4 regions of the Streptomyces sp. NPDC026673 genome follow, and region 4 is predicted to be linked to each of the others. Evidence: riboswitches for the same ligand, from Rfam matches in the RefSeq annotation. Region 4 holds a riboswitch; each other region holds the start of a gene.
What was found. Region 4 has a riboswitch for cobalamin ahead of AB0F62_RS39185 (prenyltransferase/squalene oxidase repeat-containing protein). Riboswitches for the same ligand answer to the same signal wherever they lie in the genome.

Region 1 (3,588 bases), on a different contig from region 4:
GGGTGCGTGCCGTCGCGTCGGCGAGGTGGCCAGGGGCGGGCGAAGGCGTTGCCCGTACGTCCGCCGCGTCGCCGCTGCGGGGGGTGACGGCCGGACGGGTGGGCGCCGCGCCCTCGGTGGTGGGGGCGGCCGCGGTGGCCGATCCGTCGCGGCGCCGTATCGCTGTCCGGCGGTCGGGAGGGGTGTCCGGTACCTGCGCGGCGGTCGTGCCGGCCGTGCGCGGTTCGCCGGGGGTGTCACCGGACGGGAGGACCGACCGCCGCCGCGGCCGGGGTGGTGCGTCGGCGCCGGTACTGCGGGCGGCGGGGGTGGCCGAGCCGTTCCCGGTGCGCGGGCGCAGCCGCGGGAACAGGGCGAGGGCCCGCAGGGGGCGGGCCAGGGTCGCACCGGAGGTCATGGGCGGTCGTTCCGGCGGCGGCGGACCTGCCAGGCGGCGGCCGCGGCGACGGCCAGGACGGCGGCCGCGGCGCCGTACGTGCCGAGCGCCGGGCCGGAGGAGGGGGCGGGGGCGGGGGGCGCGGCGTCGTCGGCGACCTGCTCGCCGCAGCCCGTGGCGGGGTAGCCGGTGATGGCGCAGACGAGGCCCGCGGAGTTGTAGCGCAGCGGGGCCGCGACGGCGGCCAGGGCGTCGGCGGAGGTGGCGTCGGAGGGGACGCGGGCGCAGGCGGTGCGGGCGGCCGGGGCGTCGGCGGCGGTGCCGAAGTCGAGCAGCAGCGCGACGCGCTTGGTGCCGGGCCGGGCCGGGGTCCCGTCGCAGACGGCGGCGAAGCGGGCCGCTCCCCGGGGGCGGGCGGCCGAGTCGGCGTCGGGGCTGACGCCGAAGCGCCAGCCCTCGACGCTGCCGTCGGCGGGGCGGCTGAGGGCGGGGCCGGTCTGGGCGTACGTCCAGTCGCCGGTGGCCGTGTCACGCTGCCAGAACGACCAGTACCGGTAGCTGGCCGCCTGCGCGGGTGTCGCGACGAGGGCGGCCAGCAGGGCTGTCAGGAGTGCCGCCGCCGTGAGGGGCGGCCGCCTCACAGCCGGTGCTTCCGGCCGGCGAGCAGCACCCCGATGCCGATGCCGGCGACCAGGCAGGCGCCGACGATCCACCACACCGAACTGCCGCCCGAGGACTCGGGCTTCTGCTGCGCGACCGGGCCGAGGGCGCTGAGCCGCGTGATGTGGTCCCGCATGGGGTTGCCGGTGGCGTACGCGGCGAGGGCGAGCTGGGCGAGGGCGGTGGGGTTGTCCTTGGCCCAGGCGTCGGAGTTGGCGGCGAGCCATTTGTAGCCGCCCTTGGCGGCGTCGAGGTGCCCGCCGGCGGCGAGGGCGACGACGGCGTCGGCGGTGGTGCCGAAGTCGGGGTTCTTCTGGTCGGAGCCCGGGGTGACGGCGTCGAAGTGGCTGCCGCCCGCGGTGAGCTGACGGGCGAGCCAGGCGGCGCCCGCGTCGGAGGCTCCGCCGCCGCACTCGTCGCGCACCGGGGTGTCGCGGCCGGGGGCCTCGACCACGAAGCCCGCGCCTTCGGCGCCGCGCACGGCGTCCGCGGTGGCCTTGGCGTTGGCCGCGAGGGCCCCGGACTTGGGGTCGGGCTGGTAGGCGAAGGCGCCGCCGTCCTTCTTGCCGCAGGCCAGTTGGAGGGAGCGCAGCGCGTCGTAGGGCGACTGGCCGTCGGTGGTCACGGACTTGACGTCGGTCTTCGCGGCCTTGAGGCCGCCGATGACGACGGCCGTGGAGTCGGCGTCGGAGGCGCCGCCGGGGTTGTAGGACCAGCCGCCGTCGCGGTTCTGCACCTTGGCCAGCCAGTCGGCGGCGCGCTTGACGGCGAAGTCCTGCCCGTGGGCGGCGAGCGCCTGCACGGCGATGCCGGTGGCGTTGGTGTCCTCGGTCTTCGGGTCGCACGGCACCGTCGGGTCGGGACGGTAGGAGGCGAAGCCGCCGTCCGCGCACTGCTGCTTGGCGAGCCACTCCACCGCGTCCCCGGCCGGGTCCGTGTCGGCCGCGTGGAGTGCCAGCAGCGCGTACGACTGGCGCCAGACGCCGTCGTACGTGGGGTCGCCGTCCCCGTACAGCGCGGCGGGTGCCGCCGCGGGCGACGGCGAGGGCGACGCGGCTATGAGGAGCGTGCTGAAGGCGGCCAGGGCGGCCGCGGCGGTGCGGCGCAGGTGCATCGGGTGGTGCCTTTCGGGTGAGCGGTCGCGCAGACGGATGCGGGCGCGCGGTCACGGCACCGGGCTCCGGCTCCGTGTACCTCGACGGAAGAGCCGCTCCCGTCCGCGCGGGTGCTCCGGCTGGGCCCTCCCCGGACGGGGACGGCTCACGGTTGCGGGTCAGCGCCGGATTCGCACCGGCTTCCCCCACTCGGACGTGATTGGACTTGGTGTGTCGACCACACCTTAGCCGGGACCGCGCGCCGTGCCGTGCCCGGCCGTGTGCGGTCTGGCTCACACCGGCGGCTCCACGGCCACCTGCGAGGCCGTGCGGACAGGCGGGGTGGCGGTCGTGTGCCGACGGCTCTCGCCCGGCGGCGTTGTCGTCGGTCGCCGCGGTCCCCCGCGGCCCTTCGGGCCCGGGAGGTGTCCCCACCGCCGCGTCTCCCTTCTCCGCCTCGCCGGGCTCGGCGTTCGACCCGCTCCTTGCTCCACCCCGCCTGTCCGCGCGGGCTCACACCGCGGTGTAGGCGACCGGGTCCGATCCCGGGACGGGCTCGGCGTGCCCGAGCTTGACCAGGCGGCGCAGGTGCGCCTCGGCCTCGGCGACGGCGATGTTCCGGGAGGGGAAGGGGATCTGCTCCCAGGGGCGGTTCCACTGCATGGCCTCGGCCAGCTGCCACGGGGTGCGCGGGGCCTCGGCGATCAGGGCGCGGAGCGATGCGAGGCGGTCGGCGTGGTGGTCCAGCAGCTCGCGCACGCGGGCGCCGGCGTCGGTGAAGGGGTGCTTGTGGGCGGGCAGCACCTCGGCGGGGTCGAGCCGGGCGACGCGTTCCAGGGAGTCGAGGTAGTCGCCCAGGGGGTCGCCGACGGTCGCGTCGTCGGGGTCCTCGTACAGGCCGATGTGGGGTGAGATCCCGGGCAGCAGGTGGTCGCCGGAGAAGAGGCGGCGTCCGTCCTCCTCGAAGAGGCAGACGTGGCCGGGGGTGTGGCCCGGGGTCCAGATCGCGCGGATGGCGCGCCCGGCCAGCGGCACCCGCTCGCCGGGGACGATCTCGCGGTCGGGGAGGGCGGGCCGCAGGCCCGGTACGGGCCGGGCGCGGCGCTCGGCGCGCACCGCCCGCAGCGGGGCGAGGTGTTCCTCGGGGGCGCCGGCGGCGGCGAGTTTCGCGGCGAGGTAGTCCAGCCAGAGCCCCGGTTCCGCGCGGCGGGCCCGGCGGACGATCGCGGTGTCGGCGGCGTGCATGGCGATCCAGGCGCCGGAGGCCTCGCGGACCCGGCCGGACAGGCCGTGGTGGTCGGGGTGGTGGTGGGTGATGAGGACGCCGTGGATGTCGGTCGGGGAGGTGCCGAGCGCGGTGAGACCGTCGGCGAGGGCGTCGTAGGAGGCCGGGTCGTCCCAGCCGGTGTCGACCAGGACGGGGCCGCGGTCGGTGTCGACGACGTAGACCAGGGTGTG
Region 2 (3,588 bases), on a different contig from region 4:
GATCGTCGCCGGTGTCGCGGCGACCCTGGCGACCCGCCTGACCTACCGCATCGGCCGCCACGCGGACCCGAAGGCGACCGCCAAGGGCTACCGCGCCGGGCAGATCGCCTCGGCCGGACTCGTCTCCCTCGCCCACGGCACCAACGACGCGCAGAAGACCATGGGTGTCATCACCCTCGCCCTGATCGCCGGCAACGTCGTCGCCCCCGACTCCGACCCGCCGCTGTGGGTCATCGTCTCGGCCGGCATGGCGATCGCGCTCGGCACCTTCATCGGTGGCTGGCGGATCATCCGCACCATGGGCAAGGGCATCACCGACATCCAGCCGCCGCAGGGCTTCGCCGCCCAGACCGGCGCCGCGACCGTCATCCTGGCCTCCTCGCACCTCGGCTTCTCGCTCTCCACCACGCAGGTCTGCTCCGGCGCCGTCATGGGTGCCGGCGTCGGCCGCAAGGGCGGTGTCGTCCGCTGGAGCACCGCGGGCCGGATGTTCGTCGCGTGGGGGCTGACCCTGCCGGCCGCCGGCCTGGTCGCCGCGGGCGCCGCGCTCCTGGCCGACCAGGGTGACTGGGGCGTCGCGACGGTCGCCGTCCTGGCGCTCGCCGCGTGCACCGCGATCTGGCTCGCCTCCCGCCGCAAGCCCGTCGACCACACCAACGTCAACGACGGCCACGACGACGCCGAGGAGCCGGGCGTCATCACCACGGCCATCGCCGCAGTGATCCCGCCGCCCGCGGGCCTGACCGCCACCGCCGCCGACGTCGACCCCGCCAAGGCCTCCGCCTGACGGCGGCGCCGCACCGGCCCCGGAAGGAACCAGCACCATGCACATCGACTGGGCTGCCCTCGGCTCCGTCTTCGGCGTCAGTCTCGCCGTGACCGTCGGACTCGTCGGCCTGTTCACCCTCGGCATCGTGGGCCTGTCCAAGCGCGCCACGGCCACCGGCGAGGCGGGCACCGCCTCCGCCGGCGGCCCGACCGCCCTGGCCCGCTCCGGCGCCTACCTGTGCTTCGCGCTGTGCGCGGCGGCCGTGGCGTACGGGATCTTCCTGATCGTCTCCTGACGGTCCGGCCCCGGCTCCACGCCCCGCGACCTCGCGCGGCACCGTGTGAAGTTGACCTCAGCTCCCGGCTCTCCGGCCGTGAGCTGGGGTTTCTTCTTTTCCACAGGCCGTCGCGGTGAGTTGACGGGCCGCAGCGGGGCGTGGTGGTATCGGAACCGCCAAACGGCGGCAGGAGAGGAAGTCCGGTGCGAATCCGGCGCGGTCCCGCCACTGTCACCGGGGAGCGGACCCCCGCCCATGGCCACGGCCCGAACGAGGGGCTGGAAGGCCGGGGGTGCCGCCGATCCGGGAGCCAGGAGACTCTCGTCGCCGGTCACGTCGAACCAGGGCGCGGACCCTGAGTGAGGACTCCTGTGATGCGCGGCTCCGGCCGTTCACCCGACAGCGGCGCCGCGGCGCCGTGCGCGTTCGCCACCGGTGCCGCCCTGGGCTGGTTCGCCGACCTCGTCCTCGCCGACCCGCGTCGCGGCCACCCCGTGGCGGCGTTCGGAAGTGCCGCCGCCGGCCTCGAGCGCGCGTTGTGGGCCGACCACCGCGGCAGGGGCGCCCTCCACACGGCGCTGTGCGCCGGCGGCGCGGTGGCGGCCGCGGCCGGTCTGCAGCGCGCGGTGCGCCGCTCCGCCCCCGCCTCCGTCGTCCTGACGGCGGCTGCGACCTGGGCCGTGCTCGGCGGGACCTCGCTGGTACGGGAGGCGCGCACGATCGGCGCCGCCCTGTCCGCGGGGGACACCGCGGCGGCGCGCGCGAGGCTGCCCCATCTGTGCGGGCGCGACCCGCAGGCGCTGGACGAGGCGGAGTTGGCGCGGGCGGTCGTGGAGTCCGTCGCGGAGAACACCTCGGACGCCGTCGTCGGCGCCCTCGTGTGGGGCGCGCTGGGCGGCGTCCCCGGGCTGGTGGGCTTCCGGGCGGTGAACACCCTCGACGCGATGGTGGGTCACAAGTCGCCGAGGCACCGGCGGTTCGGCTGGGCGGCGGCCCGGCTGGACGACGTGGCCGGCTATCCCGGTGCCCGGCTGACCGCCGCGCTCGCGGTGCTGGCCGGGCCCGACCCCCGGGGTGCCTGGCGGGCCTGGCGCGGCGACGGGGCCCGGCATCCCAGCCCGAACGCGGGGCCGGTGGAGGCTTCGTTCGCGGGGGCGTTGGGCGTGCGCCTGGGGGGGACGCTTGCCTATGGCGGGCGGGTGGAGCACCGGCCCGTGCTGGGGGCGGGGAACCGGGCGGTGGAGGTACGGGACATCGAACGGGCGGCGCGGTTGTCGCGGCGGGTCGGCGCGCTGGCGCTGGCGGTCGCGGTGGGCGGGCGCCTGGCGTGGGGCGCGGTCGCCCGGAGGAGGAACGCATGAGGGGCGGGGGTCTGCTGGTCGCCGGAACGACGTCGGACGCCGGCAAGAGCGTCGTCACGGCGGGGATCTGCCGGTGGCTGACGCGGCAGGGCGTGTCCGTGGCGCCGTTCAAGGCGCAGAACATGTCGCTGAACTCGTATGTGACCCGCGAGGGCGCCGAGATCGGCCGCGCCCAGGCGATGCAGGCGCAGGCCGCGCGTGTGGAGCCCTCGGCGCTGATGAACCCGGTGCTGCTGAAGCCCGGCGGGGACCGCACCAGCCAGGTGGTCCTGATGGGGCGCCCGGTGGGAGAGATGAGCGCGCGCGGCTACCACAACGGGAGCCGCGCGGAGCTGCTGGAGACCGTCACCGGCTGCCTGGAGGAGCTGCGCGGCCGGTACGACGCGGTGATCTGCGAGGGCGCGGGCAGCCCCGCCGAGATCAACCTGCGGCAGGGCGACATCGTCAACATGGGCCTGGCGCGGGCCGCCCGGCTCCCGGTGATCGTCGTCGGCGACATCGACCGGGGCGGGGTGTTCGCCTCGTTCTTCGGGACGACGGCACTGCTGAGCCCCGAGGACCAGGAGCTGGTCTGCGGCTACCTGGTCAACAAGTTCCGCGGCGACGTGTCCCTGCTGGAGCCCGGTCTGGAGATGCTGAGCGGGCTGACCGGGCGCCGCTTCTACGGGGTGCTGCCGTTCCGGCACGGCCTCGGCATCGACGAGGAGGACGGGCTGCGGATGTCGCTGCGCGGCACCGTCCGCGAGTCGGACACGGCGCCGCCGCACGGCGAGGACATCCTGCGGGTCGCCGTGGCGGCGGTGCCGCTGATGTCGAACTTCACCGACGTGGACGCCCTCGCCGCCGAGCCGGGCGTCGTCGTCCGCTTCGTCGACCGGCCCGAGGAACTGGCCGACGCCGACCTCGTCGTCCTGCCCGGCACGCGCGGCACGGTCAAGGCCCTGGAGTGGCTGCGGCGGCGCGGCCTGGCCGACGCCCTCGTCCGCCGGGCCGCCGAGGGGCGCCCGGTGCTGGGGATCTGCGGCGGCTTCCAGATGCTCGCCGAGACGATCGAGGACGACGTCGAGTCGCGGGCGGGCACGGTCGCCGGGCTCGGCCTGCTGCCGGTGCGGGTCCGCTTCGCCGTGGAGAAGACCCTGGCCCGGCCTTCGGGGAAGGCGTACGGCGAGCCCGTCGAGGGG
Region 3 (3,588 bases), on a different contig from region 4:
GCCGTACATCGCGCTGCAACTGGTCGGCATCCAGGCCGTCCTCGACGTGATGGGCGTGGGCGGCGGCGAGTCGTCCAACTGGTTCATCAAGGACCTGCCGCTGCTGATCGCCTTCGGTGTCCTGGCGGCGTACACCTACTCCTCCGGCCTGCGGGCGCCGGCGCTGATCGCGTTCGTCAAGGACACGCTGATCTACATCGTCATCGCGGTGGCGATCATCTACATCCCGATCAAGCTGGGCGGCTTCGACGACATCTTCGCCAAGGCCGGCGACGCCTACTCCCAGATCAACCCGGCCACGGGCAAGCCCCGCGGATCCCTGGCACCGGGCGACACCGCCCAGTGGGCCTACGGCACCCTGGCGCTGGGCTCGGCGCTGGCGCTGTTCATGTACCCGCACTCCATCACCGCCGTGCTCTCCAGCCGCAGCCGTGACGTCATCCGCCGCAACACCACCGTGCTGCCGCTGTACTCGCTGATGCTGGGCCTGCTGGCGATGCTCGGCTTCATGGCGCTGGCCAGCGGCGTCGGGGCCGGGGTCAAGGGTTACAACGGCCAGCTGGCGATCCCGCAGCTGTTCGAGAACATGTTCCCGTCCTGGTTCGCGGGCGTGGCCTTCGCCGCGATCGGCATCGGTGCGCTGGTGCCGGCCGCGATCATGTCGATCGCCGCGGCGAACCTCTTCACCCGCAACATCTACAAGGACTTCCTCAAGCCGGACGCCACCCCCGCACAGGAGACCCAGGTCTCCAAGGTGGTCTCGCTGCTGGTCAAGGTCGGCGCCCTGGTCTTCGTCCTCACCATGGACAAGACGGTCGCGATCAACTTCCAGCTGCTCGGCGGCATCTGGATCCTGCAGACGTTCCCCGCCCTGGTCGGCGGCCTGTTCACGCGCTGGTTCCACCGCTGGGCACTGCTGGCCGGCTGGGCGGTCGGCATGATCTACGGCACCTGGGTGGCGTACGGCGTCGCGAGCCCGGCACAGAAGCACTTCGGCGGCTCCTCCGACACCATCCCGGTGATCGGGCAGATCGGCTACATCGGCCTGACCGCCTTCGTGCTCAACGTGGTGGTCACCGTCGTCCTCACCTTCGTCCTCAAGGCCCTCAAGGCCCCCGAGGGCGTGGACGAGACCGCCGAGGGCGACTTCACCGCGGACGCCGACGACCCGGGCGTCCGGAAGGACCTGCCGGTGGGCGCCGGTCACTGACCGCCGCTCCGGCCACGGATCACGGCCGCCGCCCTGGGACGGGGCGGCGGCCCGTCGTCGTGCCGTACGGGCCGGCTCCGGGCGGCGGAGGGTACGGCGGTACGGCTGCGGGCTGGTGTCCGCCCCGCGGGTGAGCCGGTGGCGCGCGGTCGCCGCGTCGCCGAAGCCGGCGCGGCCGCGACCGGCACGCCCGAACCCGTCGCTCTGTAACCGCATCGACACAACATCTGGTGGCGTCACGGACGGGCGCCACTAGATGTATGCTCAACTCCGCTGTCGCCGCAGGGGAAGCCGGTGGGAATCCGGGACTGCCCCGCAACGGTGTGCGGATGCCTTGAGGCATGCCCGCGAGTCCGAGTACCTGCCGACGGCACCGTCCGGCACGCCGCCCGGACGGTGAAGTGTCCGGGCCTCGCGGGTTGGGCCGGCGGACGCGCCGCGGCATGCCCTGCCCTGCCCTGCGTGCGCACCGTCGCTCCTCCGCGTCGCCGCCGTACGAGGGAGAGAGCACACGTGACCATCGCGCCCGCCGCACCCGCCACCGCATCGGAACCCGCCTCAACCGGAGCCGAGCTGCTGCGCGTTCTGACGGAACTGACCGCAGACCTCCCCGACACCGACCCCGGCCGGGTCGCCGCCGCCGCCCTGCGGGGCCGCAGCGCGGCGGCGGACGAGGCGGAACTGCGGGCGCTGGCCACCGAGGCCGCCGCCGGGCTGATCGCGGAGGACCCGCAGTACTCGCGGCTCGCCGCCCGTCTGCTCACCCTCGCCATCGCCGACGAGGCGGCCGGCCAGGGCGCGGTCTCGTTCTCCGCGTCGATCGCGGTGGGCCACCGCGAGGGCCTGATCGCCGACGGCACCGCCGCGTTCGTGGCCGAGCACGCCGCGCGTCTGGACGCGCTCGTCGACGGGGCGCTCGCCGGCGGCGCCGACGACCGCTTCGGCTACTTCGGCCTGCGCACCCTGCACAGCCGCTACCTGCTGCGCCACCCGATCACCCGCCAGGTCATCGAGACCCCGCAGCACTTCATGCTCCGTGTGGCCGGCGGCCTGGCCGAGGACCACTCCGTCCGCTCCGTGGACGAGGTCGAGGCGCTCTACGGCCTGATGAGCCGGCTGGACTACCTGCCCAGTTCACCCACACTCTTCAACTCCGGCACCCGGCACCCGCAGATGTCCTCCTGCTACCTGCTGGACTCCCCGCTGGACGAGCTGGACTCCATCTACGACCGCTACCACCAGGTGGCGCGGCTGTCGAAGCACGCCGGCGGCATCGGCCTGTCCTACTCCCGGATCCGCTCCCGCGGTTCGCTGATCCGCGGCACCAACGGCCACTCCAACGGCATCGTCCCGTTCCTGCGCACCCTCGACGCCTCCGTCGCCGCCGTCAACCAGGGCGGCCGCCGCAAGGGCGCGGCCTGCGTCTACCTGGAGACCTGGCACGCGGACATCGAGGAGTTCCTGGAGCTGCGCGACAACACCGGTGAGGAGGCGCGCCGCACCCACAACCTCAACCTGGCCCACTGGATCCCGGACGAGTTCATGCGCCGCGTCGACGCCGATGCCCCGTGGTCGCTCTTCTCCCCCGCCGACGTGCCCGAGCTGGTCGACCTGTGGGGCGAGGAGTTCGACGCCGCCTACCGCAAGGCCGAGGCATCGGGGCTGGCCCGCAGGACCATTCCGGCGCGCGAGCTGTACGGCCGCATGATGCGCACCCTGGCGCAGACCGGCAACGGCTGGATGACCTTCAAGGACGCCTCCAACCGCACCGCCAACCAGACCGCCGAGCCCGGCCGCGTCATCCACTCCTCCAACCTCTGCACGGAGATCCTGGAGGTCACCGACGACGGCGAGACCGCGGTCTGCAACCTCGGCTCGGTCAACCTGGGCGCGTTCGTCGTCGAGGACGGCGGCGTCGGGGAGCAAGCCATCGACTGGGAGCGGCTGGACGCCACCGTCCGCACCGCCGTCACCTTCCTCGACCGCGTCGTGGACATCAACTTCTACCCCACCTCCCAGGCCGCCGCCTCCAACGAGCGCTGGCGCCCGGTCGGCCTGGGCGCGATGGGCCTGCAGGACGTCTTCTTCAAGCTCCGGCTGCCCTTCGACTCCGCCGAGGCCAAGGCGCTCTCCACGAAGATCGCCGAGCGCATCATGCTCGCCGCGTACGAGGCCTCCTGCGACCTCGCCGAGCGCCACGGCCCGCACCCGGCCTGGTCGCAGACCCGCGCCGCCCGCGGCGTGCTGCACCCGGACCACTACGACACCGAGGAGAACTGGCCCGAGCGCTGGGAGGCGCTGCGTGCCCGCGTCGCCGCCACCGGCATGCGCAACTCGCTGCTGCTGGCGATCGCCCCGACCGCCACGATCGCCTCGAT
Region 4 (3,588 bases):
GCGGAGCCGCGGTGAAGCCGCCGCCCGCCACGGCGCGGAGGCCGTCGATCGACGCGTACGCCTGCGGGGACGTGTCGCTCGGGAGGTACTTGAATCCTCCCCCGGGGTTGAACTGCTGGGAGATGAGGAAGTCGACCGGGGTCTTGCCCATGGAGGTGAGGAAGTCGCCGGTCTGCGGGTTGATGCCGCAGGCGTTCAGGCCGGAGACGGCCCAGCCGTTGGAGTCGGTGTTGACGCCGAACATGGCGTTGAAGGCGCCGCTGTTCGCGACGAGCTTGCTCTTGAGGAACGCCTTGGCCTGCACGATGTCGGTGTCGGTGGCGGGCACCCCGGAGACGCACAGGGCGGCCATGGCCGCGCCGGTCATGTCGATGTCGCTGGTCGCGGCGAGCTGGCTGGGGTTGCCCTCGGCCTTGCTGTAGTTCCAGCCGCCGTCGTTGTGCTGGTTGGCACGGATGCGGGTGACGATCGCGTCCCGCAGGGCCTGGGGTATGCGCGCCGCGCCGGACGGGGTCTTGGCTCCACCCAGTGCCAGCGCCGCGAAGACGGTGCCGTTGAAGTTGGCCGACGGGCCGAAGTAGCCGGCCTCCGCGGTCTGCCAGTAGCCGTAGATGTCGGCGATCAGGTTGCGCGAGGCGCTGACGCGGGCCGGGTCGATCCCTGCTGCGTAGGCGTTGAGCGTCGCCCGCTCGTAGTCGGTCACGACCGGGGAGGCGGAGGGCCAGGTCGTCGTGGAGAGCAGGGTCCGGTAGACGGTTCTGGCGTTCTTGCTGGTGTCGCCGCCCGGGGTGACGTCGACGGCGGCGGTGCCGGCCGCCGCGAAGGCACTGAAAGCCCACTCGTTGGACAGGCCCGAGCCGGCGTACGAACCGTCGGCGGCCTGCAGGGTCTTGAGGTAGGCGACGCCGTTCGCCTTCGAGGTGGCGATCTGCGCCGGGGTGGACGTCGCCAGCGCCGGCTGCGCGGTGAGGACGAACGCCCCCAGCGCGGCGGCCGCGGTGAGCGCCGGGCGGCGGAAGGACGTGGCAAGGGACATGGCCTGCTCCTGGGGTGAGGGACGCCGGCCGTCCCCGGTGCCGGGCCCTCGCGACGCGAGGTGGGAGCAGCGGGCGTGGCCGCCGTCCGGGACGCGTGGATCGGCTTCCGAGGGTGCATCACCGCCTGGGCATTCGGGCTCGGAACGGCCCCCGCCGTCCCACACCGCTGCGCGTCAGCCCCGGATTCGCACCGGATTCCCCCACACGGCAGCGCAGGACGCTACCCGACACCGGTCGCACCCGCCACCCCTGCCCAAGTAGGGGCTCAGTAGGCGCCCTTGACGCTGGATTCACTGACGTGCTGCAATCCGGCTGATACGCAATGTTGTTCCAGGGGAAGCCGGTCGAAGTCCGGCGCTGACCCGCAACCGTAGGCCCGGCACCGTCCGGGCGAGCCGGAATGCCTGGAGCGTGTTCTTCAGCGACAGACGCCGTCGTGGACTGCGGCGTGGTTCGACCGGTCTTTCCCGGCAGCGGCCTGCCCGCGCGGTGGAGGCCCCTCAACCACACCCGTTCCGTGCCGGGACGATGACGAGGGGCCGTGGTGGGGACCGACAGTCGAAGAGACGGACGGGCGGGGGCGCGGTGGACACGGCGTCTGCCGGCCTTGATGGCCACCCTGTTCCTGCTGGTGGGCGCCGGGGTGACGTTTCTCACCGTCCCATCGGCGGCGGCCGGTCCGGTGGGCGAGTGCACCGCCACGAAGGGAGCCGTCGTCGCCGTCGACTTCGGACCGTTCGGCGGCACAGTGGAGCGCGGCTGCGACCTCACCCCCACAACCGGCTACGAACTGCTTCACGAGGGAGGGTTCACCACCGCGGGCACCGAGCACGACGGGCCGGCCTTCATCTGCCGCATCGGCCGCGACTCGTTCAACTCGGGGACGCAGTACCCGACACCGGACAAGGAAGCCTGTCTCCTGACTCCTCCGGCCACCGCGTACTGGTCGTACTGGGTCGCCTCGCCCGGCCAGGACGACTGGAGCTACAGCCAGTTCGGCGCCATGACCCGCGAGCTTCACGACGGCGACGTCGACGCCTGGGTCTACGGCGGCACCGACATCGGCGGCACCACCGGCAAGCCCTCCTTCAGCCCCGACGACGTCCGCGCGGGCGGCGGAGGCGGGCCGACGGACCCGACCGGCGAGCCCACCGGTGAGCCCGGCGACGTCGACCTCGACGCGGCCGCGACGTGGCTGAGAGGCAAGCTGACCGACGGCGAGCGCATCGTCGACGACGGCGCCGAGACCCCCAACTTCCTTCTGACGACCGAAACGGCGTACGCACTGGCCGCCGCCGACGTCAGGAGCGAGACCGTCGACAAGATCACGGCGTTCCTCACCGCCCACACCGACGACTACGCCTACGCGGCCGGCAAAGACGAGGCCCCCGACGCCACCGCCGCGGCGCGTCTGGCGCTCCTGGCCGAGATCACCGGCGGCGACCCGGCGGACTTCGGCGGCCACGACCTGACCGGCGACCTCGAAGACAACGTCTGCGCGGCCGGTCCCGAGTCCGGCGAGCCCACCCCCGGCTGCACCGCCAAGGGCGACTTCCGGAACGCCACCTACACCGACGGCCAGGCCCTGTCGGCGCTGGCCCTGCTGCGCGCGGGCGTCACTCCCCCGGCCGGCACGGTGGACCGGCTGACCCAGGTCCAGTGCCGGGACGGCGGCGTCACCAGCATCCTCATCCGGCCCGGTGAGTTCTGCGACGGCGACCCGGCCACCACCGGACTCGTCGCCCTGGTCCTGAACAAGGCCGGCGGCCACGAGGACGCCGTCGCCAAGGCCCGCGCCTACCTGAAGAAGGCCCAGCGCGGGGACGGCTCGTTCCCGGGCTACACCGGCGCCACCACGGGCAGCATCGCCGCGACCGCCTGGGCCTCGCAGGCCCTGCGTTCCCTCGGCGACACCGGCCGTGCCGACACGGCGGTCGCGTGGCTGTCCCGGCAGCAACTCGGCGACGGCGGCTTCGGCTTCGAGGAGGGCGCCACCGACGCGTCCCTTTATCCGACGCCGCCCGCGGTCGCCGCCGGGGCCCGTACGAGCCTCGTCGACCTCACCGCGAAGAGCGACGAGCCGACGGACCCGCCCACCTCGCCCACGCCGACCGGCGGCCCCGGCACCCCCGCCGGGGACGGACCCGACCTGAAGAAGGGCGTCGCCTACCTCACCAGCGACGGGAACCTGAAGCAGGGCCACTACTACACCGCGGGACCCGGCTCCGAACGCGCCGACTTCGGCCTGACCATCGACGGCGCCTACGCGCTGGCCGCCACCGGCCTGGACAACGCCGCGCTGCGCGGCATCGTCGACTTCCTCGACAAGGGCGGCAAGGACGGCGAGGGCCGCACCCTCCAGGACTGGACCGGCGCCGGAACCCCGTACGCGGGCGGCGGATCGATCGGCAAGGCCGCGCTCCTGGCCGAGTCCGTCGGCCGGGACCCGCGCGACTTCGGCGGCGAGGACCTCATCGCCGCCCTGGACAAGGCGGTCTGCGCGAAGCCGAGCACCGCCCCGGACACCTCCTGCCCCGCCAAGGGCGCCTAC

Region 1: it holds a riboswitch for cobalamin, as region 4 does, so the genes downstream of both, AB0F62_RS27730 (prenyltransferase/squalene oxidase repeat-containing protein) here and AB0F62_RS39185 (prenyltransferase/squalene oxidase repeat-containing protein) in region 4, are expected to answer to the same signal.
Region 2: it holds a riboswitch for cobalamin, as region 4 does, so the genes downstream of both, AB0F62_RS12120 (cobalamin biosynthesis protein) here and AB0F62_RS39185 (prenyltransferase/squalene oxidase repeat-containing protein) in region 4, are expected to answer to the same signal.
Region 3: it holds a riboswitch for cobalamin, as region 4 does, so the genes downstream of both, AB0F62_RS16110 (ribonucleoside-diphosphate reductase subunit alpha) here and AB0F62_RS39185 (prenyltransferase/squalene oxidase repeat-containing protein) in region 4, are expected to answer to the same signal.

What each region holds. Positions count from the first base shown of each region.
Region 1 is NZ_JBEZXR010000047.1:48,290-51,877, reverse strand. Features, by position in the region: gene AB0F62_RS27735 (SCO2322 family protein) at 394-1,017, opposite strand; gene AB0F62_RS27730 (prenyltransferase/squalene oxidase repeat-containing protein) at 1,014-2,150, opposite strand; cobalamin riboswitch at 2,239-2,365, opposite strand; gene AB0F62_RS27725 (MBL fold metallo-hydrolase) at 2,644-3,588, opposite strand, start outside.
Region 2 is NZ_JBEZXR010000012.1:61,194-64,781, forward strand. Features, by position in the region: gene AB0F62_RS12110 (inorganic phosphate transporter) at 1-787, shown strand, start outside; gene AB0F62_RS12115 (hypothetical protein) at 825-1,064, shown strand; cobalamin riboswitch at 1,238-1,367, shown strand; gene AB0F62_RS12120 (cobalamin biosynthesis protein) at 1,421-2,407, shown strand; gene AB0F62_RS12125 (cobyric acid synthase) at 2,404-3,588, shown strand, end outside.
Region 3 is NZ_JBEZXR010000019.1:83,159-86,746, reverse strand. Features, by position in the region: gene mctP (monocarboxylate uptake permease MctP) at 1-1,210, shown strand, start outside; cobalamin riboswitch at 1,425-1,594, shown strand; gene AB0F62_RS16110 (ribonucleoside-diphosphate reductase subunit alpha) at 1,724-3,588, shown strand, end outside.
Region 4 is NZ_JBEZXR010000107.1:14,254-17,841, reverse strand. Features, by position in the region: gene AB0F62_RS39190 (prenyltransferase/squalene oxidase repeat-containing protein) at 1-1,036, opposite strand, end outside; cobalamin riboswitch at 1,164-1,238, opposite strand; cobalamin riboswitch at 1,320-1,464, shown strand; gene AB0F62_RS39185 (prenyltransferase/squalene oxidase repeat-containing protein) at 1,648-3,588, shown strand, end outside.